Regions from separate parts of the Paenibacillus nitricinens genome, predicted to be linked through region 2. Evidence: riboswitches for the same ligand, from Rfam matches in the RefSeq annotation. Region 2 holds a riboswitch; the other holds the start of a gene.
What was found. A riboswitch is a leader RNA that binds a small molecule or an ion and turns the genes downstream of it on or off. The one in region 2 is predicted to bind preQ1.

Region 1: another riboswitch for preQ1. It lies ahead of queF (preQ(1) synthase); the one in region 2 lies ahead of ACN6KS_RS06295 (queuosine precursor transporter).

Annotation. Positions count from the first base shown of each region.
Region 1 is NZ_CP183948.1:3,594,873-3,610,975, forward strand. Features, by position in the region: gene ACN6KS_RS15810 (response regulator) at 1-630, opposite strand, end outside; gene ACN6KS_RS15815 (ABC transporter substrate-binding protein) at 743-1,723, opposite strand; gene ACN6KS_RS15820 (ABC transporter permease) at 1,784-2,776, opposite strand; gene ACN6KS_RS15825 (sugar ABC transporter ATP-binding protein) at 2,809-4,308, opposite strand; gene ACN6KS_RS15830 (class I SAM-dependent methyltransferase) at 4,512-5,354, opposite strand; gene ACN6KS_RS15835 (DMT family transporter) at 5,387-6,301, opposite strand; gene ACN6KS_RS15840 (VanW family protein) at 6,464-7,282, opposite strand; gene ACN6KS_RS15845 (cysteine hydrolase family protein) at 7,283-7,807, opposite strand; gene queE (7-carboxy-7-deazaguanine synthase QueE) at 7,938-8,660, opposite strand; gene ACN6KS_RS15855 (6-pyruvoyl trahydropterin synthase family protein) at 8,653-9,135, opposite strand; gene queC (7-cyano-7-deazaguanine synthase QueC) at 9,135-9,797, opposite strand; gene queF (preQ(1) synthase) at 9,827-10,312, opposite strand; PreQ1 riboswitch class I at 10,464-10,507, opposite strand; gene ACN6KS_RS15870 (ATP-binding cassette domain-containing protein) at 10,610-10,936, opposite strand; gene ACN6KS_RS15875 (hypothetical protein) at 11,000-11,335, shown strand; gene murB (UDP-N-acetylmuramate dehydrogenase) at 11,405-12,316, opposite strand; gene ACN6KS_RS15885 (ABC transporter ATP-binding protein) at 12,468-13,268, opposite strand; gene ACN6KS_RS15890 (FecCD family ABC transporter permease) at 13,369-14,403, opposite strand; gene ACN6KS_RS15895 (FecCD family ABC transporter permease) at 14,403-15,458, opposite strand; gene ACN6KS_RS15900 (ABC transporter substrate-binding protein) at 15,677-16,103, opposite strand, start outside.
Region 2 is NZ_CP183948.1:1,397,828-1,413,930, forward strand. Features, by position in the region: gene ACN6KS_RS06260 (D-alanine--D-alanine ligase) at 1-815, shown strand, start outside; gene ACN6KS_RS06265 (aminotransferase class I/II-fold pyridoxal phosphate-dependent enzyme) at 808-1,971, shown strand; gene cobT (nicotinate-nucleotide--dimethylbenzimidazole phosphoribosyltransferase) at 2,064-3,125, shown strand; gene cobU (bifunctional adenosylcobinamide kinase/adenosylcobinamide-phosphate guanylyltransferase) at 3,122-3,670, shown strand; gene cobS (adenosylcobinamide-GDP ribazoletransferase) at 3,667-4,482, shown strand; gene ACN6KS_RS06285 (YnfA family protein) at 4,561-4,887, shown strand; gene ACN6KS_RS06290 (methyl-accepting chemotaxis protein) at 4,944-6,632, opposite strand; PreQ1 riboswitch class I at 6,976-7,021, shown strand; gene ACN6KS_RS06295 (queuosine precursor transporter) at 7,032-7,745, shown strand; gene ACN6KS_RS06300 (AMP-binding protein) at 7,955-9,436, shown strand; gene ACN6KS_RS06305 (thiolase family protein) at 9,433-10,584, shown strand; gene ACN6KS_RS06310 (FAS1-like dehydratase domain-containing protein) at 10,581-10,982, shown strand; gene ACN6KS_RS06315 (MaoC family dehydratase) at 10,957-11,298, shown strand; gene ACN6KS_RS06320 (SDR family oxidoreductase) at 11,301-12,122, shown strand; gene ACN6KS_RS06325 (energy-coupling factor transporter ATPase) at 12,123-12,923, shown strand; gene ACN6KS_RS06330 (ATP-binding cassette domain-containing protein) at 12,908-13,765, shown strand; gene ACN6KS_RS06335 (energy-coupling factor transporter transmembrane component T family protein) at 13,758-14,564, shown strand; gene ACN6KS_RS06340 (NAD(P)H-dependent flavin oxidoreductase) at 14,571-15,536, shown strand; gene ACN6KS_RS06345 (alpha/beta fold hydrolase) at 15,591-16,103, opposite strand, start outside.

The DNA.
Region 1 (16,103 bases), 2.2 Mb from region 2:
GTTAAATGCAGCAAAACGTAGTAGCTCAGCATCAGAAGCAATGTCCTGGCTTCGACTCTCCATTTCTATCTCGATTACGATTGCAAGGTAAACCGCGCCCTGAAGCTGTATATGAAAATAATTCATTTTATTCTCGATCTCATCGTTCTTCATTCGAGTCGTAACCAGTTTCTCCAGAAAACGTTCGCGCAGTAAAGGTAAGCTCTGATTTAATTGCATGCGAAGCTTAGCGATATTGGCCTTTTGTAAATACTCTTCATCCAAATCCTGCTTCATTTTGCTTAGAAATTCTGCAAACTCACGAGCATTAATTGGTTTTAACAAATATTCTGTCACCTTCAAGGTTATTGCCTGTTTGGCGTAATCGAAGTCTTCATATCCAGTTACGATAATGACCTTCATGTCGCGGTACCGTTCCATAACAGCTTTTGCCAGTCCTAAACCATCCATAAAGGGCATGCAAATATCTGTAATAATCACATCTGGTCGAAACTGCTCGATCGCATCAAGGGCATCTCTGCCGTTATCGAAATCTCCAACGAGCTCAAAACCATAATTATTCCAAGATATCTTCTGTTTAATCGCTTCCCGAACCTCATCTTCATCATCAACCAGAATAATCTTATACATCCAACACCTCCTCAGCTATGAACTCATCGATCGCTTACATGTAAATGTTTACCTTTTTAAATAAGGATAATAGAGGTTGCCTATTTAAGGCAACCTCTATTATAAGTAGCTTCTATTCGTATAGCAGAGGTTTGATCTCATCGGAATCCATATTGTTCTTATCGTACCAATGAAACCCGGTGTCAATATTCTTTTCTACGGTTTCCCCTTTAAACGCCTGCACAGCCGCCTTCACCGCTTGATAACCAATCCCAATAGGGTCCTGTGTAACCGCGCCAGCCACAACACCACTACGAATGGCATCCATTAACTGTTTACCAGAGTCAAATCCGATGACCACAATCTTTCCACCCATCTGCAATTCATTTACGGCATTAGCCACACCTACCGCAGAGCCTTCGTTTGAGCCATAGATCCCTTTAAGATCCGGATTGGCCTGCATCATCGCTTTTGCAAGATCCGTGGACTTCAACTGATCTCCGCCGCCATATTGCGGCTCTAATACTTCAATATCTGGATATTTCGCTTTCATTTGTTCTAAGAAACCATCACGACGTTGTTGACCTGTGCTGCTTGTTTGGTCATGTACTACTAGACCTACTTTACCTTTCTTGCCAATCAACTCCGCCATTTTATCAGCTGCTAAAGCGGCGGCTGCTTTATTGTCCGTCGCTGCTGTTGCTACAGGGATATCGCTATCTACACCAGAGTCAAAGCCAATGATTGGAATATTGTTTTCCTTTGCCTTTTCCAGATATGGAATCGCTGCTTTGCTATCGAGAGCTGCTAGCGCGATTGCTGCTGGTTTCTTATCTAGCGCCGTCTGAAGCATCTCAATTTGTTTATCTACCTGACTCTCGTTTTCAGGGCCTTCAAACGTAATCTCGACATTAAACTCCTTGGCAGCCTTCTCGGCTCCTTGCTTCACCGCTTGCCAGAATTGATGCTGGAAGCCTTTTGAAATGACTGGGATATAGGGTTTGTCTGAACCGGATGCACTCTTGTTGCTATCACTGTTGTTACAAGCACCAAGTAAGGTAGTAGCCAGTAACAAACTGGCAAGCATAATAATCCCTTTTCGACGTTGTTTCATTTAAATCTTCCCCCTCGTCATTTGCTTTGTATATCACTCCGTATGGAGATAATACCTCTTTCATTGCTTCCGTCTGCGAAGAATATCAGCATACACTGCGATGATGATGACAACACCGACAATGACTGTCCGCCATTCCTGAGCAACGGACATAATCTGTAAGCCATTCGTCAGTACACTCATAATCAGTGCACCAATAATCGTACCTAGAATAGATCCTACGCCCCCGCTTAAAGATGTGCCTCCAATGACGACAGCCGCTATAGCTTCTAATTCATAACCGGTGCCAAGTGACGGCTGCGCTGAATTAAGTCGTGAGGCCATCAGGATACCAGCGATTCCACTGAAGATCCCTGTGATGGTGTAGATTACAATCTTCCATTTGACCGTATTTACACCGGATAAGCGAGTCGCTTCTTCATTGCTGCCAAGCGCAAAATTATAGCGCCCAATAATGGTCTTCGACAATATGATGCTTGCGATAATTCCGAGCAATAAGAAGATAATGATGGTATTCGGAATGCCTGGGATCATCTTACCCATAGCAATCTTGGCAAAGATCGGATCATCATTGAAATAAATAGGCTTAGCACCCGTTATGACCAGTGATAATCCTTTAGTAATCATCATGATCGCCAGCGTAGCAATGAAAGGTGGAATATTCATTTTCGCCACCATTAAACCGCTGATAAAGCCACATAGTGCACCAGCTAGAATCCCGCCTACAATACCGAGTGGAACGGGTAGACCCCAGAATGTAATGAAGACGCCAACCATCACGGAGGAGAAGGTCATCACCGTACCCAAAGCAAGATCGATCCCACCTGTAATAATTACAAAGGTTGCGCCTAGAGCTAATACTCCAATTACAGCAGTAGAGACCAGAATTCCAACTAGATTAGAGAATTGAAAAAAGTTACTTGAGGCTACCGAAAATACGATGACCAATATGATCAAACTTGCGAATGCCAATAATTTTTGTTTGAACCCTGATTGCGCCCCGGTTTGCTTCGAGCCGATAGGTTGGCTAATCCCTTGATCTGCGATCTTCATGACCTTGACACCTCCGATAAACTCTTGAACGATTATGAACGCATCGTCGCATATTTCATAATTGCTTCTTGCGATGCTTCTTCTGCGGTTAGTTCTCCGGTTATACGTCCTTCACACATGACAATAATGCGATGGCTCATTCTTAGAATCTCTGGGAGATCTGAAGAGACTATAATGATCGCTTTTCCTTCGCTGGCCAGCTGATCAAGCAACTTATAGATCTCACTTTTCGCCCCTACATCAATTCCACGTGTCGGTTCGTCGAAAATCAGCACATCGCAGTCTCTCGTCAACCATTTACCGATAACCACTTTTTGCTGATTGCCACCGGATAAGAATTTGACTTTTTGACTTATACTTGGTGTCTTGGTTGCTAGTGCTTCCACATGTTGCTCCGCTGTCTTTCGCATCTCGCGATCCCTCATCCATCCGAAGGCATTGCGGAACTTATAGAAGGAAGCCATCGCATTATTCATGCTAATGTCCATCTCTACAAGCAGTCCGTAGCGTTTGCGATCTTCGGACAAATAGCCAATACCCTGCTGCACTGCTTGATGAGGATGTCGTATACGTACCGTATTTCCATGCAGCTTAATCTCACCTTTATCGATAGGATCAGCCCCAAATACTGCGCGAACAACCTCAGTACGTCCAGCTCCCATTAATCCTGCGAAACCCAGAATCTCACCCTTATTCAGATGAAAGCTGATATCCTTCAACAACTGCCCGCTAGAAAGATTTTGAACCTCCAGAACGACTTGCTGCGTCTGTTTGGAAATCGTCGGCTTTGACGTTTGATAGAGTTCTCTACCGACCATCATGCTAATAATCTGATCAATGGTTATTGAATCCGTCCGAACAGTATCCACGTAACAACCATCCCGCATGACTGTAATGCGATCTGTGATCCGTTTCAACTCATCCATGCGGTGAGAAATGTATATAATACCTACACCTTCTTCTCGTAATTGCTCAATCATACGGAATAACTCGTTAATTTCCGTATCTGTCAACGCTGCAGTTGGTTCATCCATAATCAGTACCTCCGCATTGAAAGACAAAGCTTTTGCGATTTCAACCATTTGCTGATTAGCAACTGTCAGATCTGAGACCAAAGTCTTCGGATCCAGTTTTAGATTCATCTGATCAAACAGTTCCTGCACCTTACGATTAAGCTCCAGATCATCAACGAACCATTTCAGTGCCTTACGCGGCTCACGACCAATAAATATATTTTGGGCCACTGTAAGATGCGGCATTAGATTCAGTTCCTGATGGATAATACTAATCCCCAGTTCCTGCGCAGCGCGAGTATTGGCAATCTCCACCTCAGATCCCTTGTACCACATCTGCCCCGCATCCTTGGAATAGACTCCTGTTGCAATCTTCATTAATGTAGATTTTCCTGCGCCATTTTCACCAACTAATGCATGCACTTCCCCGCGCTTCAGCTCAAATTGACATTGATTCAATGCGTGAACACCGGGGAAAAATTTATCAATCCCCGCCATTCGTAGTAATAATTCGTCCATTTCATCTCCACCTCAAATCCTTTAGGAGTGCTTTTTTATTGAAGTAATCGCTTTCAATATTGAATGTAAAATTATTGTATTGCCTATAGGCTTCAAATGTAATGGAATATTCTCCGCAAAAAAGTTTAAAATTTTATGTTTTAAAGCAAGCAAAAAAGACTGCACCGTCTTTTCATGGACGATGCAGTCTTTTATAAGAATTATTAATTCAAACCCTTTCCAGCCACCAAGGTGTACGTCTTTGGGATTCCTTTATCAAAAACATCCGAGGATAGATTGGGCTCTTCGGCCAATTGGCGGATCACAAGTCCAGAACTAGCAGCGGCAGTAACGATTTCTCCAAGCGTCCAGCGGCGCCAATAGACAACGCTATGTTCCTGTTCGCCTACAGATTTGCCTGTGGAAGGCAAATACTTGGAATACGAGACCTTCTTTTCTTCCAATGTTGTATCGAAATAATCCCCACTAACTTTGTGCTTGCGAATCTTAGCCGTAGATCCCTTCGAGATTATAAGCTTAGTTGTCACTGGATGGAAATCACGCAGAACAAAAATCCCACCAGGAAAAAGTAAACGACGGACGGTTTCCATAAACGGTGCAAGATCGGTAAAGTAGTGCATAATTCCTAACTCAGCAAATACGATGTCATATGAACCATCTAGGACGTGATCTGGAAGCTTAAGAACATCTGATACGATGTAGGTAAGCTGAACACCCGCTTCTTGTGCGAGATCAGCGGCATAACGCGCATTTGCTTCCGAGAAATCGGCAACGGTTACGTCCGCTCCAAGTAAAGACAAAGCGACGGCCTTCATGCCATTTGATCCCATGAGATTCATCATCTTTTTACCCTTTACTTCTCCAAAATAAGAAGAGAGCGGGTACAGCTTCGCACTTGGTTCCTTGATTAATTTGGCTGCTGCTTCTGAAGGTGTACCAAATCGAGTAACCCAAGCTGTGTATGTGTCTTCGTTCCATAGTTCCTCACTGGTTGGCCCTGTGCCTTTTCCAGAAGGTAGTTCTACATTGTGATCTTGTTCTTCCATTCCTTGTGACCCCTTTATGATTAAAATATCTGTTATGAAGCATTCTGAATGGTATCTGCCACCCGAATAGTTTTCTTTCTTCCAGCGTACAAATATACACCGAGTCCAAACATGACTAACAGTCCTCCAGCCCATTGCAGCGCTGTTAATTGTTCACCTAAGAGCAGAAAAGCTAGGATGCTAGCACCCACGGGTTCTCCTAAGATGTTCATGGATACCGTAGTTGCGGATACATACTGAAGTAGCCAATTAAATAAAGTATGCCCAAATACCGTGGGTACCACAGCTAGCAATATGAAAATCCCCCACTCATTCGCAGGATAATTAAAGAAGGAAATCCCCATGAACAGATTGTATATGGCAAACACGCCAGCTGCTGACAAGAAGACTATCAAGCTATACAAATAGGAAGGCATACGCACCACTAGCTTTTGACCGATAAGCATATGCACAGCTACCGCTACAGTACCTCCAACCGATAACAAATCGCCTTTAAGATTATCCGCAGAGATTCCAATATCTCCCCAGCCGATAAATACTACACCACCAATAGCAATACTCAGTCCCAGAATAGCAGACGCAGCCGTTTTTTCCTTATACAAAAAATAAACGCCCAGCATAATAAATACGGGCTCCAGCGCCATAATCATCGTTGAACTAGCTACCGAAGTATACTTCAAAGAGCCCATCCAAAGCAAAAAATGTAGAGCAAGCATAGTGCCTGAGAGCACTAACATGATCCAGTCCTTTTTACGAAGCGCAACCGCTGCTCCACTATATGGTCGTGCAAAAGGCAACATCAATAGCGAGGTGAATAACAGCCGATACATGCCTTGAATAGACGCTGGTGCTGCAGACCATTTAATAAAAATAGCAGAAAATGAGATGGCCACAATCCCAATCAACATTAATATTGGAATAGGAAGTGGCGGTTTTTTAAGATTCACATGGTACGCGTCCTTTCAATATCTAAAGTCACTTATGTTAATTTAACGCAGACCGTAAAAAAATGCATCTATTTTCATTAGATTTCACTAAAAAAAGCATACGCCACGTCATTTCTGACGAGAGCTCATGCTTTATGGGTACGCGTAAGATCCTGTTGGCTCTTATCCATGAAGAAGCGGGGAATACATCATAAGCGCATAATTATCGGTTACATCTTCATCTCCAATTAGGTCGCCGGTACGTGTATATACTTTTCGACTAATCTTGTTACTGCGTATATAGCCTCCCCAAGGTTCTAGACTAATTCGATGATCACTTTCGTACACTTCATATTTATAAAGGGATTGCTCCTCGCATCTCCATTCCCCATGTAAATGGCTGTCATCCAGCCAGAGCTTTAATTGATAGGCTTGATTCGTATTATTCTTCACTTGAAGGTCCAAATAATTATAAGAACAGGTGGCCCCGCTTCCAAATGGCTGTGTACGCTGTTCATCTGGAAAAACATCATAGCTGTGCCGATGCCGTTCCGTAACCGTAAGAGGTGTATGCAGTGTCATCCAGTAGATCAGATTGGACAGCTGGCATAAGCCTCCGCCAACCCCGGAATGGAACCCACCATAATGCAGCACCATTCCCTCCAGATACCCTTTTCGCTTCGTGGGCTTTCCAATGCTTCTCCAGTAAGAAAAAGTCTCCCCCGGCCGCACCATAAGTCCATCCAGTTTCGCTATCGCCAGACGTAAATTGGTTATTTTATTGTATTGAAGCACCATATCTACATTCCGTAGACTTCTTAATAACGGTGTAGCATGAGTCATCACTTCATTAGATAAAACTTCACTAGTGCGTTGCTTCGCCACCTTGCTGCGGCTAGTACACCATTTCAGATATCTTTTGTAAATAAAATATCGCTTTCCGGCAAATAGTCTAAGTCGAGAACGCTGAATAGGTTTCATGGCAGCCTGAGAGGTATTCATCTAGAACTGAACCTCGCTTTCAGCTCGTAACTGGGCGAATCTCCCTCCAAGCAGGGCATTATGATGCTTAACGATCTGTTCACTATTCAGCATTTTGTTATCAAAGGTGCTATGAGCGTCTGAAACCAATACACTTTTATAGCCCATGCTGTATGCGCGTCTTATCGTCGTATCTAGACAGAACTCACTTTGCATTCCACAAATCACCAGATTCGTGATCCCCAGCTTCTGTAGCTCATCTTGCAGTACGGTTCGGTGAAAAGCATCCCAAGTAGGCTTCTCCACAATAACTTCGCCTTCCTGCGGTGTGATACGATGACTAATCTGCCACGTGGGCGTTCCTTTTGTATATTCCTCATCTTCTGTATGTTGGACATAAACAATTGGAGTGCCTGCCACCCTAGCTTTGTGCTGAAGGGAAATAATTCTCTCCATCACCCCCTCTTCATCGTACAGCTTTTGATCAGGGTAGGAGAACATAGCTTCTTGAACATCAATAATTAATAGTGCAGTTGAATTTTCCAAGTGGATAACCTCCTAGAGCTTTTACAAAAATAATACCAGATTATGGGACACTCTATCTACCTATTTAAAGACTCCAATCAACAAAAAAAGGGCATCTGCTAAGCAGACACCCACATCATTACAATCCTTTTTACTTACCGCGTTTATTATGCCAGATTAAAGCATGCAACTGTGGAAGTACTCGCACTCTATTCATTTCTGAATCCATAATCACTTTATTAAACAGCCATTCCAGCCTTCCCAAAAGTCGAGCAGAAATGTCTCCTTCTTCAGTGACATCATCATTCCCAGGCTGCAGGAAGAGCGGCACATTGGGATATCGCTGGTGAACGTCTTTTGCATAATCAAAATCCTTGTCATCAAACACAACGACTTTCAGGCTATGTGTAGAACGGCCCGGATTCTCCATCTTACGCATGATGGTATCTAGCATCTCCCAATTTGTCGTCATCCCTGAGCTTGGTGGTTTCGGACTGATGGTCAGCACATCCACATCATTGAACCAGTCCTGCCATTTACTGCCCTGAGTTTCTATAGCCGCTTGTTTCCCTCGCTCATGAAGCTGGTTAATAAAAGTGCCCATCCCATCACCAATTAAAGCAGGATTACCGCCGGAAATCGTAACACAGTCGAAATTATCTCCAGCTATAGCTAAAAGTTCATTCATAATTTCATCGGCTTCCATCATTCGAACCTTGTCTTTCGCCGTGCCGTCCCAAGTGAAAGAGGAGTCACACCAGCCACAGCGATAATCGCAGCCATAGGTGCGGACAAACATCGTCTTCACACCAATCACCGCACCTTCCCCTTGAATGGTCGGACCAAACATTTCAATTACGGGAATCTTACTCACAATCACAGCCTCCATACAAGCGGTAAGATGGCCCATCCTCAGGGATATCTTCAGCCAGTACCTCTGCCCAGGAGGTTGGTGTCTCCCACAGCTTTACAGCGTAGAGCGGCAGCCCAGCTTGCTTCAGCTTATAGGCAATATAGGAGGACATATTCTCAACTGTGGTGCGGAAAGACAATAAAGCTACTTTGGAGCCAGTATTCATTAACGTCTCTAATACAGGTTCATTTCCCATAGCGAGAAAAGCGTGATCTAAACGATCTACAAGGCTTAGTTGTACTGACATTTTGATATCGCTGAAATCAATAACAAACCCTTCATCCGAATGGCCTTCCGCGGTCATAGGTTTACCCTTGAGCACTACTTCGAGCTTATAAGTATGTCCATGCAGATTGCTGCATTTCCCCTTGTGGCCCACTAATTGATGCGCCGCGTCGAACGTGAATATTTTGCAGACTGAAACCTCGTTTAGCATTAAGAACTAACCTCCGTTCTTTCTGCCTCATACTGTTCAAGACCACGCTGACGTAAAAGACAAGCTGGACAAGTTCCACAGCCACTCCCAATTATGCCGTTGTAACAGGTTAATGTGTGTTCGCGAACATAATCAAAATAGCCCAGTTCATCGGCCATCTTCCATGTTTCTTTTTTATCCAGCCACATCAGTGGAGTGTGTACTGCAAACTCATAGTCCATAGATAAATTCAGCGTAACATTTAATGATTTCACAAATACATCACGGCAGTCCGGATACCCGCTAAAGTCCGTTTGGCAGACACCCGTAACGATATGGGAGTAATCCAGCTGTTTAGCTAATATTGCCGCAAAAGATAAAAACAACAGATTCCGTCCGTCTACAAACGTGCTAGGAAGCTCATCGCCTTCGCCAGCAACGATATCAATATCTTGGCGGGTTAGTGCATTGGGTGCCAGCTGATTCAGCAGCCCAAGATCTAGGATATGCTGTTGTACATTAAACTTAGCCGCTATTTCTGTAGCCACTTCGATTTCGGCCGCATGCCGCTGATTATAATTGAAGGTAACAACCTGCACTTCCTCAAATTGCTTCAAAGCCCATACCAGGCAAGTGGTGCTATCTTGTCCGCCACTGAATACGACGAGTGCTTTCTTATTCATCTAAATCTCTCCTTATCAACTTATTGGGATTAGCGGTTGTCCACTTTTTCCGGATAGAGGTCATGATTGATTAAGCGGTGCTCCGCTATCGCTTCATACTTCGTACCCGGTCTTCCATAGTTGCAATAAGGGTCAATAGAGATGCCTCCACGCGGAGTGAACTTCCCCCACACCTCAATGTAACGAGGGTCCATCAGTGCGATCAGATCATTCATAATAATGTTGACACAGTCCTCATGAAAGTCACCATGGTTACGGAAGCTAAACAAATATAGCTTTAATGATTTGGATTCCACCATTTTCTGCTCAGGAATATATGAAATATACAATGTAGCAAAATCCGGCTGGCCTGTTACAGGACATAAGCTTGTGAACTCAGGGCAGTTGAATTTAACAAAATAATCACGCCCAGGATGTTTGTTATCAAACACCTCTAGAATATCTGGATCATAACCAAACTGGTACTGCGTTCCCTGATTCCCAAGCAAAGTAACCTCTTGCATTTCCTTTTTCATTCTTCCTTCTGACACGACAAAAAACCCCTCTCTTTTCCTTCGGCCTTGGCCGGTAATGGAAAGAAGAACGAGATTTCGAAAACTTGGCTCCACTAAGAAGAAACGGAAGCAACGTCCCGGTAAAGGAGCGCATCCGCTTATATGATTTAATATACTCTTAGTTTTTTATAGAGGGAGTTCGCGAACCTCTCCTGCATCATCCGTGCAGACTTCTTCTTTAAGCATATTGCGTCTTGAACTATACCATGGGTAACCTGCTCCTGACAAGTTCTACGCTTTGCCTTAGCTTTTCCCTTGTCAAACAGTTGGAGTTTCCATGACTTCATTCACTCGATTTCCTGCTACCCTATACAGATCAGCGAACAGGTCCAGATTATTTCGAATAGAACTACGCATGTATAGATTCGGAAGCTCGTAAACAACACCAATTTGAGCATGAATTTCTTTTTTATGATGTGAAATATTCATGCCATTAATTAAATTTTCTCCGCTTGTAGACTGAAGTAGACCTGTCATCATACACATTGTTGTTGTCTTCCCAGCACCCTTGGGACCTAGAAACCCAAAGGCCTCGCCCTTTTTCACAGCAAAAGTAATTCGTTCTAATATAGCAGAAATATGGATTCAAATCCTAAGAAAAGGGTAACTTAAACTTAATAATCTTCGAGGTAAAGGTGGGCTCATCTAATGGAACAAAGTATACAGAAACTTATGGACTGGATTAACAGTCATGTGAATGAAACTATTGTAATTGAAAAGAAAGAGCTTCGTGATCTGGATAAAATTCATTTTAATCTAGAGGCCGTTGAGTTTCGGAGTGCGGAGGATGTTATCGATGATTATCTAGGGAGTGCAGTAATATTAAAAGGATTTGGCAGCACTTTAAACGCCGATGGTGAGCTAGTATCGCTACCACACTCCACCTATGACTTAGCTATTGACGGGCTTCGGATTGAGGACATAGGGGATCGTAAGGCGGAAATTACGACAGATCGAGCTAAATATACCCTCTCAATAAATTAAGCAAGATGTAATAACAGCAAAAGAGCCCGCAGTAAATTTGGGGCTCTTTCGATTTATACGATCAATAAGTTACTCTTCTCCAATGATCTCCACTTCAGTTTCCAGCTCCACACCGAATTTATCCATCACAGTCGCCCTTACATGGTGAATTAACCCGATGTAATCACTGGCAGTTGCATGATCTGCATTTACAATAAACCCTGCATGCTTCTTGGATACCTCAGCACCACCGATTCTTGTTCCCTGCAAGCCACTCTCTTGAATTAACTGACCTGCAAACCGACCTGGAGGACGTTTAAAGACACTACCACAGGAAGGATACTCAAGCGGTTGCTTGGATTCACGCAGGTAAGTAAGTTCATCCATTTTCGACTTGATGGCTAATGCATCACCTGAAGTCATAGCAAAATTGGCCTCAAGTACGATGTATTCACCGCTTGCGAACACGCTTTTTCTATAACCCCATTGCAGCTCATCCCCTTGCAGAGTCACCAATTGTCCGCTCTTAGTTATAGCTAGCGCACTATGCAGTACATCTTTAATTTCTCCGCCGTAAGCGCCTGCGTTCATGTATAACGCTCCACCAACCGTTCCTGGAATGCCACAGGCGAACTCAAGACCCGTAAGCTCCATATCCAGCGCATATCTGGAAACATCAATAATCTTAGCGCCGCACTCCGCATATAAGAGATTGTCTCGAATCCCCACATCCGTTAGTCCTGCCGTCTGCAGAACGATTCCACGTACACCGCCATCGCGGATAATCACATTCGAACCGTTCCCAAGTACCGTAAGGGTGATCCCATTCTGTTCCGCATATGTAACAATCTTTTGAATTTCCTCATAAGTAGCTGGTGCTGCCAAAATATCTGCTTTACCGCCCATTTTGGTATACACGTGATCTTTTAAGTTCTCATGACTCTTCACAATTCCTGCAGTCATTAACTGCTCTAGGTCATTTTGAATTTTGTCAATATTCATGTTTCATGCTCCTTTAACCATGTATAAATGATGGTCCTTAATCTATTTTTAGTAGTGGTATCATGGATTTGTAGGCAACCCCAACTGTAACAACGAACAGGCTCCCTTGTCAATGACGGGAGCCTGTTCGTTGTATGATTCTCGAATATGATTACACCGCTTTATAGGCAGCAAGCTCGTAAGGAAGGCACAGTGGCACTCCCGTACGTGGATCTGGAACAATATCTGCTTCAATGCCAAACACTTCGCGCAATACATTTGGGGTCATAACCTCAGTAGGTGATCCTTCACTAATCACAGTCCCCGACTTGATAGCTACCATATGCTGCGCATAACGAGTAGCATGATTCAAATCATGCACGACCATGATAATGGTACGCCCTTCTTCCTCATTCAGCTTTTGCAGAAGCTGTAGGACTTCAAGCTGGTGAGCCATATCTAGAAATGTTGTTGGTTCGTCTAAGAACAAAATATCCGTCTCTTGTGCCAATGCCATAGCGATCCAAGCGCGTTGACGTTGTCCACCCGATAGACGGTCAATTGGACGATCATGGAATGGTTCCATCCCCGTAACGGAGATTGCGTTCGAGATAATGTTGCGATCCTCTGCGGTCATTGTACCGAAACCTTTTTGATGGGGGAAACGACCGTAGCTGACAAGCTCAGAAACCGTTAGACCGTCTGGAGCTGTTGGGTTTTGCGGTAAAATCGCAAGTTGACGAGCTACCTCTTTCGTTGAAAAGTTATGGATTGATTTGCCGTCTAGCATTACACTGCCGCTCTTAGGCTTCATGATCCGAGCCATCGTTTTGAGGATTGTAGATTTACCGGAGCCGTTAGCGCCCACTAGTGCAGTGATTTTTCCCGTAGGGATAGTCAAGTTCAATCCTTTAACAATTGTAGCCTCTGCATACCCAATACTTAATTCTTCTGTATTCAAACGTTCTGACATGATAACAACTCCTTATAAGTTTTATGGAGCTATGCTCCTAGAATGAACTACATAATAAATTTCGCTTCGTAAGCACGCGCTACGTTGTATGGAGCTATACTCACGCTTTTGATTTGGCGAGTAAATATAAAAAGTAAGGTGCGCCAATAATTGCAACCACAATGCCCGTGGGAACTTCTGCAGGTTGTAATACCCATCTGCCGATCGTATCGGCAGTAATCATAAGGAGTGCCCCTGTCAACGCACTAGCCGGCAATAATACCTGATGACGGGGCCCTACGAGCCTGCGAGCCAAGTGTGGTGCTATCAGTCCAACGAAGCCTATACCTCCGCTTACAGCAACGCAGGAGCCGGCAAGCGCCACTGCTGTCATGAGTAGAAGAATACGCTCCTTCTCCACTCTCATTCCAAGCCCTAGTGAAGTATGATCGCCTAGATTCAATACATTAAGAATCCGTGCTTTATAGAAGGCAAACGGTAACAAAATCACTATCCAAGGTAACAGAGCAAGGACAAATCTCCAATCCCCACCCCATATTTTACCGGCGATCCAAGTCGCTACAAATTGATAATTATTAGGATCAAGCCGAAGTACCAACACAAGCTGGCAAGCATTAATTCCGGCAGCGACCGCAATCCCGATAAGGATCAACCTTGTTGGAGATAGACCATCTGCTTTCCGATAAGCGAGAAGATAGATTAAAGCGGCGGTTAAGCTAGCCCCTCCAAGCGCTAAGAGCGGCAAGACGAATACCGGAGCTGCTGTTGTAGCCGGAAAAAACGAGATGAAAATGATTACCGCAAAACCTGCACCCGCACTTATGCCCAGCGTAGCCGGCTCAGCAAGTGCATTTCGTGCGAGACTCTGTAAGATACAGCCTGACACTGCAAAGCCCGCTCCAACCAACAGTGAAATTACGATGCGAGGTAATCTAAAATCAAATAAAATAAGCTTTTGCTGATGTGTTCCATCTCCCAGCAGTGTATGTAATACCTCCAATGGGGATAGGCGCATAAACCCTGTATTCATACTGATAATAAACATGACGACGATCAGTATAGCTAGGAGCGATAATACTGTAAGCACGCGTTTGCGGCGTTCTTTTTCAAATGGAGAAAGGGTTAATCTGTGCATTACAGCTCCCCCTTCCGCTTACTCGCCAAGTAAATGAAGAAGGGTACCCCGATAATGGCAATTAAAGCGCCTAGCGGCGTTTCATAAGGTGCATTGATCATTCTAGCGGCGATATCCGCAAAGATAATCAATAAGCTCCCAAGTACTGCCGAGCAAGGAATAATCCAGCGATAATCTACCCCCACGAAATAACGCGTAACATGTGGAATAATTAGTCCTATAAAAGCAATCGGGCCAACCATGGATACTGCACTTCCGGCAAGAACGACTACAACAATCATACATGCCAACTGGACTAATCGAGTCCGCTGCCCCAGACCAACGGCCACTTCCTTACCTAAACTGAGCAATGTGACGGAACGCGATAACATCATCGCTGCAATTAATGCCACAAACACCCAAGGGAAAATGATTTTGATCTGAGTCCAGCTAGCTCCTCCCATTCCACCAGCTAACCAAAAAGCTATATCCTGAGATAAGTTAAAAAGAATCGCTATGCCCTGGCTAACAGCAACTAGTAATGCGCTGACAGCAGAGCCCGCAAGTGTCAACCGCAACGGTGTCAGGCCATTAAAGGAAAGCGACCCAATTCCGAATACGATAAAAGAAGCAACTGCGGCACCAATAAAACAAAACAACATAAGTGTAGTGAAGGAGAGCGAAGGTGCAAAAGCAAATACTATAGCAAGCGCTACACCCGCTCCCGCATTCAAGCCGAGCAGACCTGAATCCGCAAGTGGGTTCCTTGTCATTCCCTGCATGATTGCCCCTGCTACTGCGAAGCAAGCCCCAACCAAAGCACCTGCTATCGCGCGTGGAAATCGCAGTTCTCTTATCACCTGATGTTTTTGTACATCTGGATTGAAATGAAATATTGCTTCCCATATCGTAGCTAGCTTGATATCTGCCGCACCCACTGAGACCGAAAGTGCCAGTCCAAAGGCAATGGCAGCGAGTCCAATCACTAGAATACCCATCGCAGCTGCCGGTCGGGTATGTATAGCTTTTTGTGTATCATTTTTATTACGATGTGCGAAATCTGAGGGTGAAACCATGAGTCGTCTCCTTAATCGATAGTTACAATAGTCTATATGATAACAACAATCATTCTCATTATCGCAAAAAAATTAATGTTGTACAATTGCAGGAGCGATTTTCCCGTAATATGGGCGTAGTTTATAAAAAAATGGTGCAGATCTTTGTATCTAAGATACTGATCTGCACGCCCTTCCCCACCCAAATGAGCAGTCTCATTCATGGTGAATTACGACTTTTATTTCACAAGACTTGTTAACACATCGTCAATGATTTTGCCACCAGCGTTCGCACCACTGTAAAGCCAACTGCTTGTTGAGCTCATTTCATGCACATTACCAGCTTTTACAGCCGGGATGCCTTTCCAAATGGCACTGTCCAGAATCTCCGAACCCTCAGTCTTATCACTATTTACAAGGATAATATGATCTGCAGTCAGCTCAGAAAGCTTCTCCAGCGAAATTGGATTCCAAGTAGCTCTTGTACCCACAGGAATTTCTGTTACTAAGTTAGGCAGCTTTACACCAAGGTCTGTATATAATACAGCACCACTGCTGCGAGTTTCGTCTACAATATAGAAGTTTTTTTGTACCAGCCATAAAATCGCCACGGACTCTTCTCCAATAGCTCCTTTAAGCTTTTCTTTCGCAGCCGCCGCTTTGTCT
Region 2 (16,103 bases):
TCACCAAGCGTGAAGAGCTTATTGAGCAGGCGAAAGGAATCGATATCGCGCTGCTTGCGCTCCACGGAGCTTACGGAGAGGACGGTACGGTTCAGGGGACGCTGGAGACGATGGGGATTCCTTATACGGGTAGTGGCGTTATGTCTAGCAGCATTTGTATGGATAAAGATCTTTCCAAAAAGCTTATGCGCTGCTCAGGCGTCCATACAGCGGATTGGCTGTGCTGGGATAGTATGAAGGATTATTCTGAAGAAGCCGTAGAGCGGATTGGATATCCTGTTATGGTGAAGCCATGTTCAGGTGGTTCGAGTATCGGTATGGAAAAGGTGAGCTGTAGCGAGGAGCTGTTGAGCGCAGTACAGAAGGCTTTTGCCTGTGATCAGTCAATTCTGATCGAGAGCTATATTCAAGGTCAGGAAATCACTTGCTCTATTCTAAATGGGGAGATGCTGCCCGTTTTGGGAATCACCTCGTCACATGCGGAGTGGTTCGATTACAGCGCGAAATACGATGATGGCGGGGCAGACGAACGGGTCATTGACCTACCAGCTGAGGTGTATGAGCGAGTACGTAATGCAGCCTTAACTTGCTACAAAGCACTAAAATGCAGTGTGTATGCAAGGGTGGATATGCTAATCAAGGATGGTATTCCGTATGTGCTGGAGGTGAATACATTACCGGGCATGACGAAGGCGAGTCTTTTACCAAAAAGCGCGCAAGCGGCAGGCTACACCTTTAGCGGACTGCTGGACGAGATTATTTCCCTTTCCCTAACAGAAAAGAGTCCGAAAGAAGAGGTGCTCAGTCATGCATAATGAATGGATTACTCCGCGTGTACGGGAGATTGCCCCCTCGGGGATTCGGGCTTTTTTTGACCTAAGTACAGGGAATCAGGATATTATATCGCTTGGTGTAGGCGAGCCTGATTTCGTTACACCGGAGCATGTAAGAGCTGCCTGTATTCGTGCTTTGAATAATGGGGAGACGATGTATACACCAAATTCCGGCTTGTTGGAGCTTAGAGAAGAGATCGCCTCTTATCTGCATACAAGCTTCAATCTCCGCTATGAGCCAACTAACGAGATTATGGTTACAGTGGGAAGCAGTGAAGCCGTGGATTTGGCTCTGCGGGCCTTTATTACACCCGGGGATGAGATTATCGTCCCTTCTCCGAGCTATATTGCGTATTCGCCGATTACTCATTTGAACGGTGGGGTTACAGTAGAGGTTGAATCTTCAGCCGAGCAGGGGTTTAAGCTTACTCCTGAAGCGTTGCGGCAGGTAATTACCCCGCGTTCCAAGATTCTTATGGTTAATTTTCCGACTAATCCTACAGGGGCAGTAATGACTTACGAGGATTGGCTGCCCATTGCACAGATTGTAAAAGAGAATAACTTACTTGTCATATCAGATGAAATCTATGCCGAGCTAACCTATGATCGTCAGCATGTCAGCATAGCCGCACTTCCCGGGATGTTGGAACGAACAATTGTTATTAGCGGCTTCTCCAAAGCTTTTGCGATGACTGGCTGGAGAGTAGGTTATGCTTGTGGTGATCAGGAATTAATTGCTGCGATGCTCAAAATCCATCAGTACACTGCGATGTGTGCTCCAATACTAGGTCAAATCGCTGCCATTGAATCACTACGGAACGGTATGGAACATAAGGAACATATGAAACGATGCTTCGATGAGCGAAGAAAGCTGCTGGTTAATGGATTTCGATCTATTGGTTTACCTTGCCACGAGCCGGAGGGTGCATTTTATGTCTTTCCTTCCGTCGCTAATACCGGAATGAAGTCAGAGAATTTCGCTTTGCAGCTGCTCAAGGAGGTTGGTGTTGCTGCGGTCCCGGGCCATGTGTTTGGAGCAGGTGGAGAGGGGCATATTCGCTGCTCTTATGCAGCATCCCTACAAAAATTGACGGAAGCGTTGGAGAGAATCGAAGGATTTATGAAAGTGAAGTTGTAATTCTAGTGGTCCCCATCTATCATAGATGGGGGCTTTTCTGTGTAGATAAGATAGAATAGGTTATACGGATATCTTTAATTGGAGGTTAAAATATGATTTCAACTATTCAAGAAGTAATTAAACGAATCACACCAGCGGATGAACAGTCTTTCCTCAAGGCGGAGCACCGTTTGAACATTCTAACCAAACCACCGGGCAGCCTGGGACAATTGGAGACGCTGGCCGTTAAGCTCGCTGGAATTTCGGGTACGGAGCAGCCTAGTTTCACCAGACGAACGGTAGTTGTGATGGCTGCCGATCACGGTGTATGCTGCGAGGGAGTTAGTGCATTTCCACAGGAAGTCACCATGCAGATGGCCTATAATTTTCTCAGCGGAGGAGCGGCGGTGAATGTACTGGCACGTCAAGCTGGGGCTGAGGTGAAGTTCGTAGATATCGGTGTTAACGGTGATCTTAGTCATGAGGATCTGATTGATCGTAAAGTGCGCCGTGGAACGGATAATATAGCCGTGGGACCTGCGATGAGTCGTGAAGAAGCGATGAGTGCTATGCTTGTAGGAATAAGTATCGCACAAGAAGCGATTGAGAACGGGACGGAGATTTTTATTACAGGTGAAATGGGCATAGGAAATACAACGGCTAGCGCTGCCATTCTGTGTGCTCTAAAAGGAATAGCACCTGAAGAAGCCGTCGGAAGAGGAACGGGAATTGATGATGAACGTTTACTACATAAGATTGCTGTTGTGGAACGCGCTTTAAAGGTGAATCAGCCGAATCCGGCAGATCCGCTGGATGTATTGTCCAAAGTAGGGGGATTGGAAATTGCCGGTTTGACTGGTCTGATTCTTGGCGCAGCCGCTGCTAGGGTACCTGTCATTCTGGATGGTTTTATTTCGGGCGCGGCGGCTCTTGTGGCGAAGGCGCTTGCGCCAGAATCCATTGCTTATATGATAGGCTCCCATCTATCAGGAGAACAAGGACATAAGCTGATGCTTGAGCAGCTTGGTCTTGAACCGTTGTTTAACCTGGGTCTTCGTTTGGGTGAAGGAACTGGAGGCGTATTGTCCCTTCATTTAATAGAGGCGATATGCCGCATTTTGAGTGAAATGGCCACCTTTGAAAGTGCAGGCATCTCTGGAGCTGGAAAACAATGAGTATTCTTGTAACGGGAGGCGCGCGTAGCGGGAAAAGTGGTTTTGCAGAAAAATTGATGTCGTCACTGGCAGATCAGGCCTTCTATGTTGCAACCGGACAAGCGTTTGATGATGAAATGAATGAACGGATTGCACTGCATCAGCAACAGCGCTCGCAAAGCGGATATGCTTGGGAGACGTTAGAGGAGCCTTATGATTTGCCAGATCTTCTTAAGCGTTTATCTGGTGAAAAGGCGGTTCTCGTAGATTGTCTAACGTTGTGGTTATCGAATGTACTGCTAGCCATGGAAGGATTTACGGATAGGCAAGAGTTGATAGAGAGCGAGATTACAAGACTTGAAGACAGTGTACGCACATTTCAAGGAAACCTCATTTTGGTCACTAATGAGGTTGGAGACGGTATTGTTCCGGAGTATGAGCTTGGCCGATTGTACCGTGATCTGGCAGGACGTATGAATGCGCTGCTTGCTCGGCAATGCGAGCAGGTTTTTTTAGTGACTGCTGGCATTCCAATTGAACTTAAGAGCAGGGAGTATCGTTTATGAGGGAGCGCAGGGATGCTGCCGCGGCTGCCTTTCAGTTTTTGTCCCGGTTTCCTATAAAGAGTGATCCCGGATTTTCTCCTGAGCTGCTGCGCCGAAGTGTGTTGTTCTATCCCGTGGTGGGTGCAGCTATCGGACTGTGTGTAGCTGCTGGGGCAGCTTTGACGGGATTGATTTTACCAGCTTGGCCAGCCGCTGTCATTACCCTCATTCTATGGGTAGGACTCACCGGAGGTCTGCACCTCGATGGCTGGATGGACAGTGCGGATGGTCTGCTAAGCTACCGACCGAGGGAACGGATCTTGGAGATTATGAAGGATAGCCGTGTGGGTGCGATGGGTGTGCTCGCCTGCGTGCTGCTCTTGCTGTTAAAGGCTTCATTAGTGGCAGCATTAATCGAAGGCTACGCCTATTACGAGCTGCCACTGCTCTTGCTGCCAGCGATCTGGAGCCGCTGGTATATGGTGCGGGCAATGGTGCATTATCCCATTGCCCGCGGGAACGAGGGGCTGGCCGCGGGCTTCGCCGGCCTCGCTCCCTCGCATGAGCGGCGCGCGCTGGCGATAGCCGCGCTACTCTCGCTAGCCGCAGCCGCTGCGCCTCTGGCGCTTGGCGCTGGCTTAGCCGCGTGGCCGCTGCATCTGGCGGCAGCGTTCCTGCTGCCGGCAGCGGCCTTGGCCAGCGGCACCGTGGCTGCGCGGCGGATTAGCAGCCGGCTCGGCGGGCTCACCGGCGATGTGTACGGCGCGCTGAATGAGCTGCTAGAGGCGGTGCTGCTACTAGTGTTAGTGTTGCTTCAGCACAATTTCATGTGACTGGCTCCTATGATGACGTTGTATCATATTTCGCCAATCATTTTGATTTTTTAGAGTTCAATAGGAAAGAGGGATGACATGGTTGCTGCCATTCTACTATTTGTAATTGCCGGCCTTGCTGAGATCGGAGGCGGGTACTTAGTATGGTTATGGCTAAGAGAATCAAGACCTCTATGGTACGGTTTGGTAGGTTCTTTGATTCTGATAAGCTATGGTATTATTCCTACGTTGCAGAAGTTTCCATCCTTCGGTAGAGTGTATGCAGCTTACGGCGGGGTATTTATCGTGCTCGCTGTGTTGTGGGGCTGGCTAGTAGACAAGAAAACACCCGATGTATATGACTGGGTTGGTGCTGTTATTTGTGTGATCGGCGTTTCGGTCATTCTTTGGGCGCCGAGACACTAACAAAACCCCCCGTTCAACACTTTCGTGTGAACGGGGGGGTTATATAAGCCTAAGCTTTAGATCTTAAATTGTTGCACAGCTTCCTGAAGCTTCTTAGCCTGCTCATATAGATGCTGCACGGTTACTGCATGTCCTTCAAGCTCTATACGTTGACGCTCCGAGTTCTCGGATAGTGTGTCCGCATTTTCTTGGGATCTTGAAGTAATTTGTGCGGTTTCCTCAACGGAAGCACTAACTTCTTCTGTACTTGCTGAGATTTGCTGCGTCGCCGCAGATACAGATTGAATATTCTGATTGATGCTTTGGATCAGAATCAGAAGGTGATTGAAGGCGTCGCCAGCTTCTGCCACCTTGCCTACCCCGGAGGCTACTTCAGAATTCACATGGTTCATCTCAGTAACGGAGCGATTCATATCTTCCTGAAGTCCGAGTAGGAAATCACGAATCTGCTCATTCGCATTACGGGACTGTTCGGAAAGCTTGCGTACTTCTCCGGCAACAACGGCAAAGCCGCGTCCATGTTCTCCTGCACGTGCTGCTTCGATCGAAGCATTGAGCGACAGCATTTGGATTTGCTTCGTAATTTCAGTAATACTATGAACGACTTCTCCGATCATTACTGAACGTTCGTTCATAACTTGTAATTGCTCCAGCGACTGCAGGGAGGCGCGTTCAACATGGCGCATTTGCAGAACAGCGCTTTGGGCAATCTCATTACCGCCAATCGCTTCAGCGGAAGCTTCACTAATTTGCTCAGTGACTTCGGTGGCTGCTGAAGCAATATGCTGAATGCCGAAATTGATTTCTTCCATAGCTTTTGAATTATCTAGAGCGCTGCTCGCGATGGTTGTACTACCTCTTCCAATTTCTACAACAGAAGTACTAGAGTGGTCTGCCATTTTATTTAAGACCTCAACACGTTCTCTTAAAGAATTGGAATCGGTGACCACGGTGTTTGAGGTGACGAGTACATGTCCGATCATTTCTTTTAGGCGTAGGGTCATCGCTTGGAAGCTTCTGGATAGCTGAGCTACCTCATCACTGCCTTGAACCGTTAATTCCTCTGTGAAATCTCCCTCTGCGAGACGGGCACTGTAAGCTGCAAGCTTTGAGATAGGACGGGTTATCCGCATGCTCATAAACCAGGCGCCAGTTGACCCTATGATCAGCGTTAGCAGAGTGATCCCCGCGCTGGTCCACAGGATACTGTCTGTTTTTTCTTGAATAAAGCTTACATCACTGCTGATTCCGATAACCATCGTACTTCCGGGAATTCCGATATAAGCTGACTTATGTACACCATGCGAGTCCTTGTATGTATCGCTTAGTCCACTCTTTCCTTTAAGGGCTTGCTGCATTGCAGAGGATACCTTAACAATTTCCTCGGGCTTTAATTTTGCATCATGATCTACGGACAGAACCTCAGCTTCCTTGCCTTTTAGATTGAGTAGAAAAATAGTCTCAACCCCATGCTGCTTTCTCTTATCCTGAAAATAGAATTCAAGATTGGTGGCTGCTTGTTCGTTCTTCTTTAGTGCTTGCTGAGCATGCATTGTATTTATGTTCTTATATACGTCCTGAGCAGCTGCAGTTAGAATTTGATTGATTTGTGGCATGACATAGCTGTTGAAAATACTGGTGGATATAAAGTAGAAGCTGGTACTTAACAAAAGAGACGTGAGTAATAGAACTACAAATAATAAACGCGTAAATCTGCGACTGATCGACTGCTTGAAACGAAACATATTGTTCTCCCCCTTTTTATGGGCAGTGAAGCCCCATTTCTTTATATCCCTACCGACTGCTAGTGACTGGCAACCTGCAATATATTCCATAGTTATGTAATATATCAACTAAATGGATCGGGAATGAAGTGTTTGATACTATTCTATAGAATTAACCTCTGGATGAATAGTGAAAGTTTTAGTTTATAGAGCATATTTTTCTGAAAAAGATGAATTATTACTGACACTTTTATTTTTAGTTAATAAAAATGGGTATAAATACCCATTTCATAAATTGTTTATTTTTATGGATTGTTTGACGACAGTGTGATAGAGTATTAATGTTTTGTTCCAAAACTTAATGTAAGCCGCGGTTCGTAACCATCCCGCGTAAACAAAACTAGGAGGAGTTTAAGTAATATGTTTAATTTGTTGTGGGGAGTTTTATTTGTTATTGTCAATTTTGCTTTTTTTCTGCTCTGTTACCGCCTGTTCGGCAAAAGTGGAATGTATGCCTGGGTAGGTATCGCTACTGTAATTGCTAATATTCAGGTAGCTAAGACGATTGCTATGCCATTTGATATCGTGATGACACTCGGAAATACGATGTATGTCACTTTGTATATGACCAGCGATTTGCTTAATGAGAAGTATGGACGAGCAGAAGCACGTAAAGCGGTTTGGTTTGGTTTCTTCACCTTGCTTATGACGACAGTCATTATGCAGATGGTACTAGTATTTAAGCCACAAGAGACCGATATTGCTCAGTCTTCTTTGGAGACGATTTTTGGGCTGATGCCTCGACTAGCGTTGGGTAGTTTAACTGCTTATTTCATTAGTCAGTTCCTAGATGTTCGGTTGTATTCCTGGATTCGCAAATATTACAGCACCTCAAGTCAGCTGTGGATCCGTTCGAACGGTAGTACGATGGTTAGCTCTTTTGTGGATACACTAATCTTCTGCACCATTGCATTTGCTGGGTTGTATAACTGGAGTGTGTGGTTTGAAATTTTGCTTACAACGTATCTGGCGAAATTCTTACTAACCGCAGTCGGCACACCTATCTTATATATCGCCCGAACTTTTACTTTTGCTGAAGATGGGGCATTATCATCCGCTCAAAAGAAAAATTAAACACAATACAGCCAGCGCGTACCGATCATAATCGATGCGCGCTGTTTGATTTTTCCAGTCGTAAGAGGCTTAATCGTTCCATATAAATATGTACATAAAATTAATATAAAGCTAAAATAAGCTATCGTAGCCATTCCAATTGTATCCCATGCAATTCAGAGGTGTGCATAATCGGTAGACACAGAAATTACGAACAGGTGTGATGAAGGATGAATCTAGTAGTTCCTATACTGCGTCATGCAGCACAGCAGCCCGACAGTATTGCCTTAACCCATAACCAAGCGAGTCATACTTATGCAACATTAGTACAAGCGATGCGGAGAATTGCGAATGGTCTACAGCAAAAGGGTCTGAGACATGACAAAATCGCTATTTTATCTACGAATCGCATTGAATTTGTTGAGGTTTTCTTGGGGGCTATTTATGCAGGCTGTGTTCCCATCCCTTTAGATCCCAAGTGGAGTGCAAACGAACAGCAGGTTATTATAGAGCAGTGCCAGCCGACAATGATTTTTGCCGAGCCGGAAGCTGCAAAGAATTTGGTCTTCAGGGAGCAAGCGATCCCAACAATGATTTTTACAAAAGATCGGACAGGCTCCTATGATCAGTGGCTGGATGCGCTGAAGCCAGAAGCTGAATTGGATGAGACGAATGAATTATTATTTATCGGCTTCACTTCAGGCACAACTGGACTGCCCAAAGGATATATGCGTACCCATTTATCGTGGTTAAAGAGCTTTGAGGTATCGAGTGCTGCCTTTAAATTGGACGCTATGAAGGATGTTTTAGCACCGGGTCCGTTTGTGCATTCGCTGTCCTTGTTCGCTGTAATGCAGAGTCTGTATGGCGGAGCAAACTTTCATATTACGCAAAAATTTAGCGCCACACAGGTGTTAGAGCTGTGCAAGCAGATTCCGGGTGTGGTGTTGTTTGTTGTACCGACAATGCTTGAATCCATGATGCGGCAGGCTGTTCCTGGGCAGACGCAGATTGATGCGATTATTAGCTCAGGTGCAAAGTGGTCGGAGTTGTCCAAAAAAAGGGGCATAGAAGTGTTCGCTGGAGCGCGTCTCTATGAATCCTATGGTTCCTCAGAAGCGAGTTATATTAGTTATTTGGATGTTCTGGAAGAGCATAATCCGAGCTCTGTAGGCAAGCCCTATCCCGGAGTACAAATTTCCATTCGTGATGAAGAGTTCCATGAAGTCCCTGCGGGGGAGATTGGGCAGTTATATGTGCGAAGTGATATGATATTTCTAGGCTATCATCAATTGCCGAACGAGACTGCAGCAGCTTTTCGAGACGGATGGCTTATTTTGGAAGATAATGTTTATCAGGATGAAGCGGGGTACTTATATCTGGCAGGTCGTTTGAAAAATAGAATTATCACCGGTGGGCTGAACGTTTATCCAGAGGAAATAGAGCGAGTGTTAGAGCATCTTCCTGAAATAGAAGAAGTAATGGTGCTCGGCGTCCCTGACGATTATTGGGGAGAACAGTTGGCCGTGCTCGTGAAATGGAATGGTGAAAAGCACTTATCTATAGACGAAATAAAGAATTATTGTCGCCAGTATTTAGCAAGTTACAAATCGCCGAAGCAGCTGCTGACAGTTGAAGAGTTTATTTATACAAGCAGTGGCAAAATTGCCCGGCAAGCGATGAAAGACTATGTGAAAAGAGCGATGGTATGATAGAAGCAGTAATTGTTATGGCAAAACGTACACCGATTGGCAGGATGGGCGGCTTATTAAGTACATTTGAGCCGGAAGCATTACTGGCGCCGCTTATTCAGCATATTGTGGCAGAGACGAGCCTAGCTAAAGAGATGATCGATGATGTCATTATTGGAAATGTGGTCGGTCCGGGTGGAAATATTGCCCGGGTCGCTGCGCTTGAAGCTGGGCTTCCTGTTTCGGTTCCGGGCGTTACTGTGGATCGGCAGTGCGGTTCTGGGCTAGAGGCTATTAATATAGCAGCAAGGCTTATTCAAAGCGGTGCAGGTGAGATTTATTTAGCTGGCGGCGTTGAGAGCACGAGTCGTGCCCCTTGGAAAATGAATAAGCCCCAAACCTTGATGGGGGTTCCACAGCTATATACCCGTGCTCATTTTACACCAAGCGCTTACGGTGATCCGGATATGGGGATTGCTGCGGAAAATGTAGCGCGGAAGTACGGGATTTCACGAGAAGAGCAGGATCAATATGCCTTAAAAAGCCACCAAAAGGCTGTTCATGCTCAGCAAAGCGGCCGGTTTCAGCAGGAGATTGTACCTCTTCTGGTTGAGGGGGAGTGGGTGAACACCGACGAATGTCCAAGGGCCAATACGAGCTTGGATAAGCTGCGAATGCTCCCTTCAATGTTTGAAGAAAAAGGCACTGTCACCGCTGGAAATGCCTGTCCAATTAATGATGGTGCGGCGCTTGTATTAATGATGTCCCGTGAGAAATGTAGGGAACTCAAGCTTAAACCGATTCTGCGTATCGTGGATGCGCAAGCGGCAGGTGTAGATCCGAATTATTTAGGTATGGGGCCCGTTCCAGCTGTACAAAAGGTATTACATCGTCAACAGCTGACCATAGCCGATTTAGATATCGTAGAGTTTAATGAAGCCTTTGCTTCGCAAGTTCTTGCCTCACTGAATGAGCTTCAGATCCCACAGGAAAAGGTCAATCGTGGAGGAGGCGCATTAGCTATCGGTCATCCATATGGGGCGTCCGGAGCTATTTTAATGACTCGCTTATGTGCTGAAATGCAGCGTACGGCTTATAAAAGGGGACTTGCCACTTTGGGCATTGGCGGAGGTATCGGTTTGGCTACTCTTGTGGAGGCGGTAGAATGAACAGCATTCATCATCAGATTTATGTGACTGCGGAGTGGATATCGGATTATGCACATAGTATTGAGGCACCCGTGCAGACGTATAAGGGCAATCTGATTGCTCCTTCTACGATGCCTATTATTTTTTGGCAGGCCTTCGATATTCCTTGGCTTAGCAAGGGAGAGCCTTTGCTTCATGGCACTCAGAAATTCTCATATCAAGCACCGATTACGGCAGGGATGACGTTAGATTGTGAATTAGCATTAACGAGCAAGGCGCAAAAAGATGGCCGGCAGGGCCAACTGACCTTTTACACACATACGCTGGTTTGTAAATGTGAAGACGAGCTTATAGTCACCGCAGAAACAGTGTTAATTCGGGTAGGTGATGATCATGATGAGAAAATGTATAACGGCTGAGGCCATCCGGCTATATGCAGCAGCTTCCCAAGATCTGGCCGCGATTCATCTAGATGAGGATGCAGCAGCTAAGGCTGGATTTAAGCGGCCCATTGCGCAGGGGATGTATCTAATGGGATTAGCCCAATCCTTATATATCGAGGAGCATCAGGCACAGTGGATCACTCAGTATGAGATGAAATTTCATCAGCCTGTTGAGGTCGACAATGTTGTGATGTTTGATTATGCAGATGATGATGCTCTTGTGAAAGTGACCCTTACAACAGAAGCTGGCGATGTTATTGCTACGGGAGCTTTTTCAGTGAAAGAGGTGTAGTGATGAACAAAGTAGCCTTAATTACTGGAGCAACCAGAGGGATCGGGCGTAGTATTGCCGTGCAGCTCGGCAAGTCCGGTTATATAGTGGTTGTAAATGGTACAAAACAAGTCTTGATCGATGAAGTTGTCCACGAGATTCGACAGGCAGGTGGTGAAGCATTAGGCTACTCTGCTAATGTAGCAGATCCAGTCGCGGTCTCGGTAATGGTAGATGAGGTTATTGCTCAATACGGTCGTATTGAGGTGTTGATAGCGAACGCTGGAAATTTACAAGATCAGAAATGTCTACGGATGACGGATGAAGAATGGAAGGCTGTGCTGGATGTGCATTTAAATGGTGCCTATTACAGCATTCAACGTGCACTGCCACATATGCGCCAGACAGGTGGTGATATCCTGTTGATGACCTCAACGGCTGGATTAACAGGCTCTGTCGGTCAGGTGAATTATAGTGCAGCCAAGGCTGGAATACTCGGAATGATGTGGACACTCGCAGCGGAGCTGAAACGCGATGGAATTAGGGTCAATGCGATTTCACCAGCCGCGTTAACGGATATGACCAGACCTGTCATTGATCACTTGAAAGTGAAACATGCCAGCCGTAATGAACCGTTCCCGGAGTTCTGGCGAATAGGTGCTCCAGAGGATATTGCTTCTTTCGTAAATGCATTATTGAGTGAGAACGATGCGGATTTAACCGGTGAAATCTTTGCTGTGAATGGATCAAAAGTGACGAAATGGGAGAAGCCTGCTCCTGCATTTTCTGAGAACAGCATCGGGGCATTTTTCGCTACGTGGCACCGTCAAAAGGGGAGTGAATAAATGCTTACCTTCGATCAAGTTCATTTTTATTATAAAAGGGATCAGCCTGTCCTAGAAGATATCAGCTTTACGATAAATGCAGGTGAGTTTGTGGCGATTGTTGGCGCGAATGGCTCTGGCAAATCCACCATTGCAAAGCTCATGGATGGTTTGCTGCTGCCTCGAAAAGGGTCGATACAGTTTAAGGGCCTAGATACCGCAAAGCCAGCTGAGCTTGCAGATATTCATCAACAAATTGGCTTTGTTTTTCAGAATCCAGAGGATCAATTTATCACCACAACCGTTATGGATGAGGTGATTTTTGGTTTGGAGAACCTTCGTGTGCCAAGGGAGGAAATGCGCAGCCGATTGGAGCATGCCTTGCAGGCTGTTCATATGGAGGATTATCTGGACGCGATGCCACATCAGCTCTCTGGAGGTCAGAAGCAACGTGTCGCTATTGCGGCTATATTGGCGATGCGCCCGCAAGTCATTATTTTCGACGAAGCCACCTCTATGCTTGATCCTCAGGGAAGGCAGCAGGTGCTTGCTATTATGCAAGAGCTGCATCGTCAAGGTCTGACCATTATTCAGATCACTCACCATATGGAGGAAGTGCTTTCAGCAGAACGATTATTACTCCTGCATCAAGGGCGACTTGAGTATGATGGTGCTCCACTGGCCTTTTTTAAAATGATGCCTGTTGCGGACTATCAATTACAACTACCCTTTGCCGTGCGCGTACATGCATTGCTACATTCAGCAGCGCCGCCAACAGCAGATTGGAAGGGGAACATTCGATCACAATGGTCTACCAATTAGATAATTTAAGTGTAAACTATGCTGATCATATAGCTTTACACAATATTAACTGCACTATTACTGCGGGCAAATGGATTTCGATTATCGGTCCCACGGGCGCAGGAAAGTCTACCTTTGTCAAAGTGCTGAAGGGCTTGATTCCCAGCGTAAAAGGAGATTACTCCATTGATCAGCAGCCTGCTCCCAGAGATGCCAAAGGACAATTAAAGGTGGTCCCGGAGCTGGGCTTCGTGTTTCAATATCCGGAGCATCAGCTATTCGAAACCACAGTGCAAAAGGAGCTTGCTTTTGCTCTGAATCTGCAGGGTGCTTCACGCCAGCAAATCACGGAGGCGATTGAAAGGATTTTACCGCAAGTGGGTCTGTCAGAGGGCATTCTCCCGTTAAATCCATTCCAACTAAGCGGTGGAGAAAAGCGCCGTGTGGCCATTGCCTCCGTGCTGATGACGAATCCTAAGCTGCTAATTTTGGATGAACCGACAGCTGGGCTAGATCCTGCTAGTCAAGTATCCTTGCTGAAGCTACTGAAGACTTGGCAGCAACAAAATCAGCGCACCATTCTCTTCGTTTCGCATCAGATGGAGGATGTTGCTGAGTACTCGGATGAGGTTTTGGTTTTCCATAAAGGTCAGCTGGAAGGACATTTTGACCCCAGAACACTATTTATAGAAAAGGAAGAATTATTGGTGGAGCTGGGCTTGTCCATACCTGAACCCGTACAGCTTTTGAAGCTAGTAGAGGAATTATCCGGTCAAAAAATTGAGATTGCTAGCTGTAAAGAGCAGGATATCTTCGATGCTGTTCTGCCCATTTGGCATTCGAGGGGGCGTCAACATGACTGATTCCGTAATTGTGGGTCAATATGTGGAGACGCATTCGATTTTCCATCGTTTAGATCCCCGTACAAAACTTGTTAGTATCATGATTCTCATGCTTAGCTTTCTGATGCTTGGAACAGGGCTTAGCTATGCAGTTGCAACCTTTTTTGTAATCGGAATTTTACTGCTGTCAAAGGTTCCTATTCAATTCTTTTGGCGAGGACTACGGCCGCTATTATTTATTTTGCTGTTTACCTTCATGTACAATGCCGTGTTCACCAAAGGAACGATTATCCTCTGGTCTTGGTCATTTATTGAGGTAACTGAAGAGGGACTGCGAACAGGATTACGTTTTGTTTGGCGTATTGTATTGCTCATCTTATTAGCCTCAGTATTAACGTTAACAACTAAACCGCTAGACTTAGCATATGGTCTTGAAAAGCTGCTTGCACCTCTATCCAAAATGGGGGTACCTGTAGAACAATTCTCCTTAATGATAGTGATTGCGATCCGGTTTATTCCTACCATCAAGGAGGAGCTGGATCGTATTCTTCTCGCACAAAAGGCTAGGGGGTATGATCTTACAGCATTATCACTGCCTAAACGGATATTTGCTTATGTCCCGATTATTATTCCTTTGCTCTTCACGACGATTCAACGTGCTGAACAGCTAAGCTATGCGATTGATGCGCGTGCTTATGGAAATGGTAAAGGAAGAACTTCTTATAGGGTATTACAATTTCAGCAAATGGATTATCTGGCAGGGGGAATTGCTCTTTTATTTGCTGTGATTCTGCTGTGGTTAAAGATAGGAAAGGTGTAGATGAATATGAAATGGAATACCCGTATTACGGAGTTATTGCAGATAGAGTATCCTATTATTCAAGGCGGGCTTGCTTATTTAGGTTATGCAGACCTTGCAGCTGCCGTTTCGAATGCCGGTGGATTGGGTCAGGTTACAGCGATGAGTCTTCCGAGCGCAGAGGCTTTACGTTCAGAAATAGAACGGGTTCGTACTTTGACCGACAATCCATTTGGCGTTAATTTTGCCATCGGTGTGCATGGTATCGGTTATGAAGATCGGGTGCAGGTCGCCATCGACGAGAAGGTTCCCGTGGTGAGTCTCACTGGTGGGAATCCGGCCCCTATACTGGAAATGCTACAGCACACTGATATTAAAACGCTCGTGCTCGTCTCTTCACGCAGACAAGCCCAAAAAGCTGAACAATTAGGTGCTTCTGCGGTTATTGTTGTTGGGCAGGAGGGAGGAGGCCACTTGGGGCGTGATGATGTAGGGACTATGGTACTCGTTCCTCAAGTAGTGGATGCGGTTGATATTCCTGTGATTGCTTCAGGCGGGATCGGGGATGGCCGCGGATGGATGGCGGCCCATGCACTGGGGGCTGAGGGAATTGAAATGGGCACACGATTCGTTGCTACGGTTGAATGTGTTCATGCAGCTGCTTCTTATAAAAAAGCCCTAGTAGAAAGCTCAGAGTCAGATACAGTCGTAATCAAACGCTCTATTGGAGCACCCGCGCGAGTGCTGCGTAGTGAGTACATAGATAAGATTCTCGACATTGAGCGTGTGACTCCGACCTATGAAGCCTTAAAAGAATATATTAGCGGTGCAGCCAACAAGCGCTGGATTTATGATGATGTCAAAGAAGAGGGCATTGGCTGGGCAGGCCAAGTGACAGGGATGATCCATGATATCCCTACAGTCTCGGAACTGATGGGCAGGATGGTCAAAGAGGCAGAGTCGATTCGCGGGATGTGGGGAACACAGGCATGAGGATGCTTATCGGACTAAATTTATGGGGAGCGATGGTGCGGCTAATCCGAGGCGTTATGCAAAAGAAGATAATAATTGGTTGAATCTATCACTCTCCTCCAAAAAAGGGCAATGGCCGCTGTATTGGAATGGAACTAATTGCGAATTTTTAATCAGCTTATTTGTTTCCTGAGCTTGGGTAAACGGAACGACTTTATCATGAATTCCATGAATAATTAATGTGGGCACATCGATCTGTCCAAGATCGTTGTAAACATTTTCGTCTCTTAGCGTGACCATAATGGCGGAAGTCGACCAATTCGCAGCTTGTAAACCCATTAGAAAGAACCATTCGGATTTCGCTTCAGAAATGTACTGAAAGAAAAAAATTCCCGTTTGGTCTTGCAGCATTTTCGGACGGTCATTGTTTGTCTCTTCGATGATTTTATTCGTAAATTCTTTTGGAACACTTGATGGAGACGCAGCGTCGATCAGGACGAGTTTTGATACCCCGTACCCTTTATAACGAGCCATATAACGAATTGAGATCGCTCCTCCGGTAGAGTGTCCTGCAAGTGTTATGTTTTT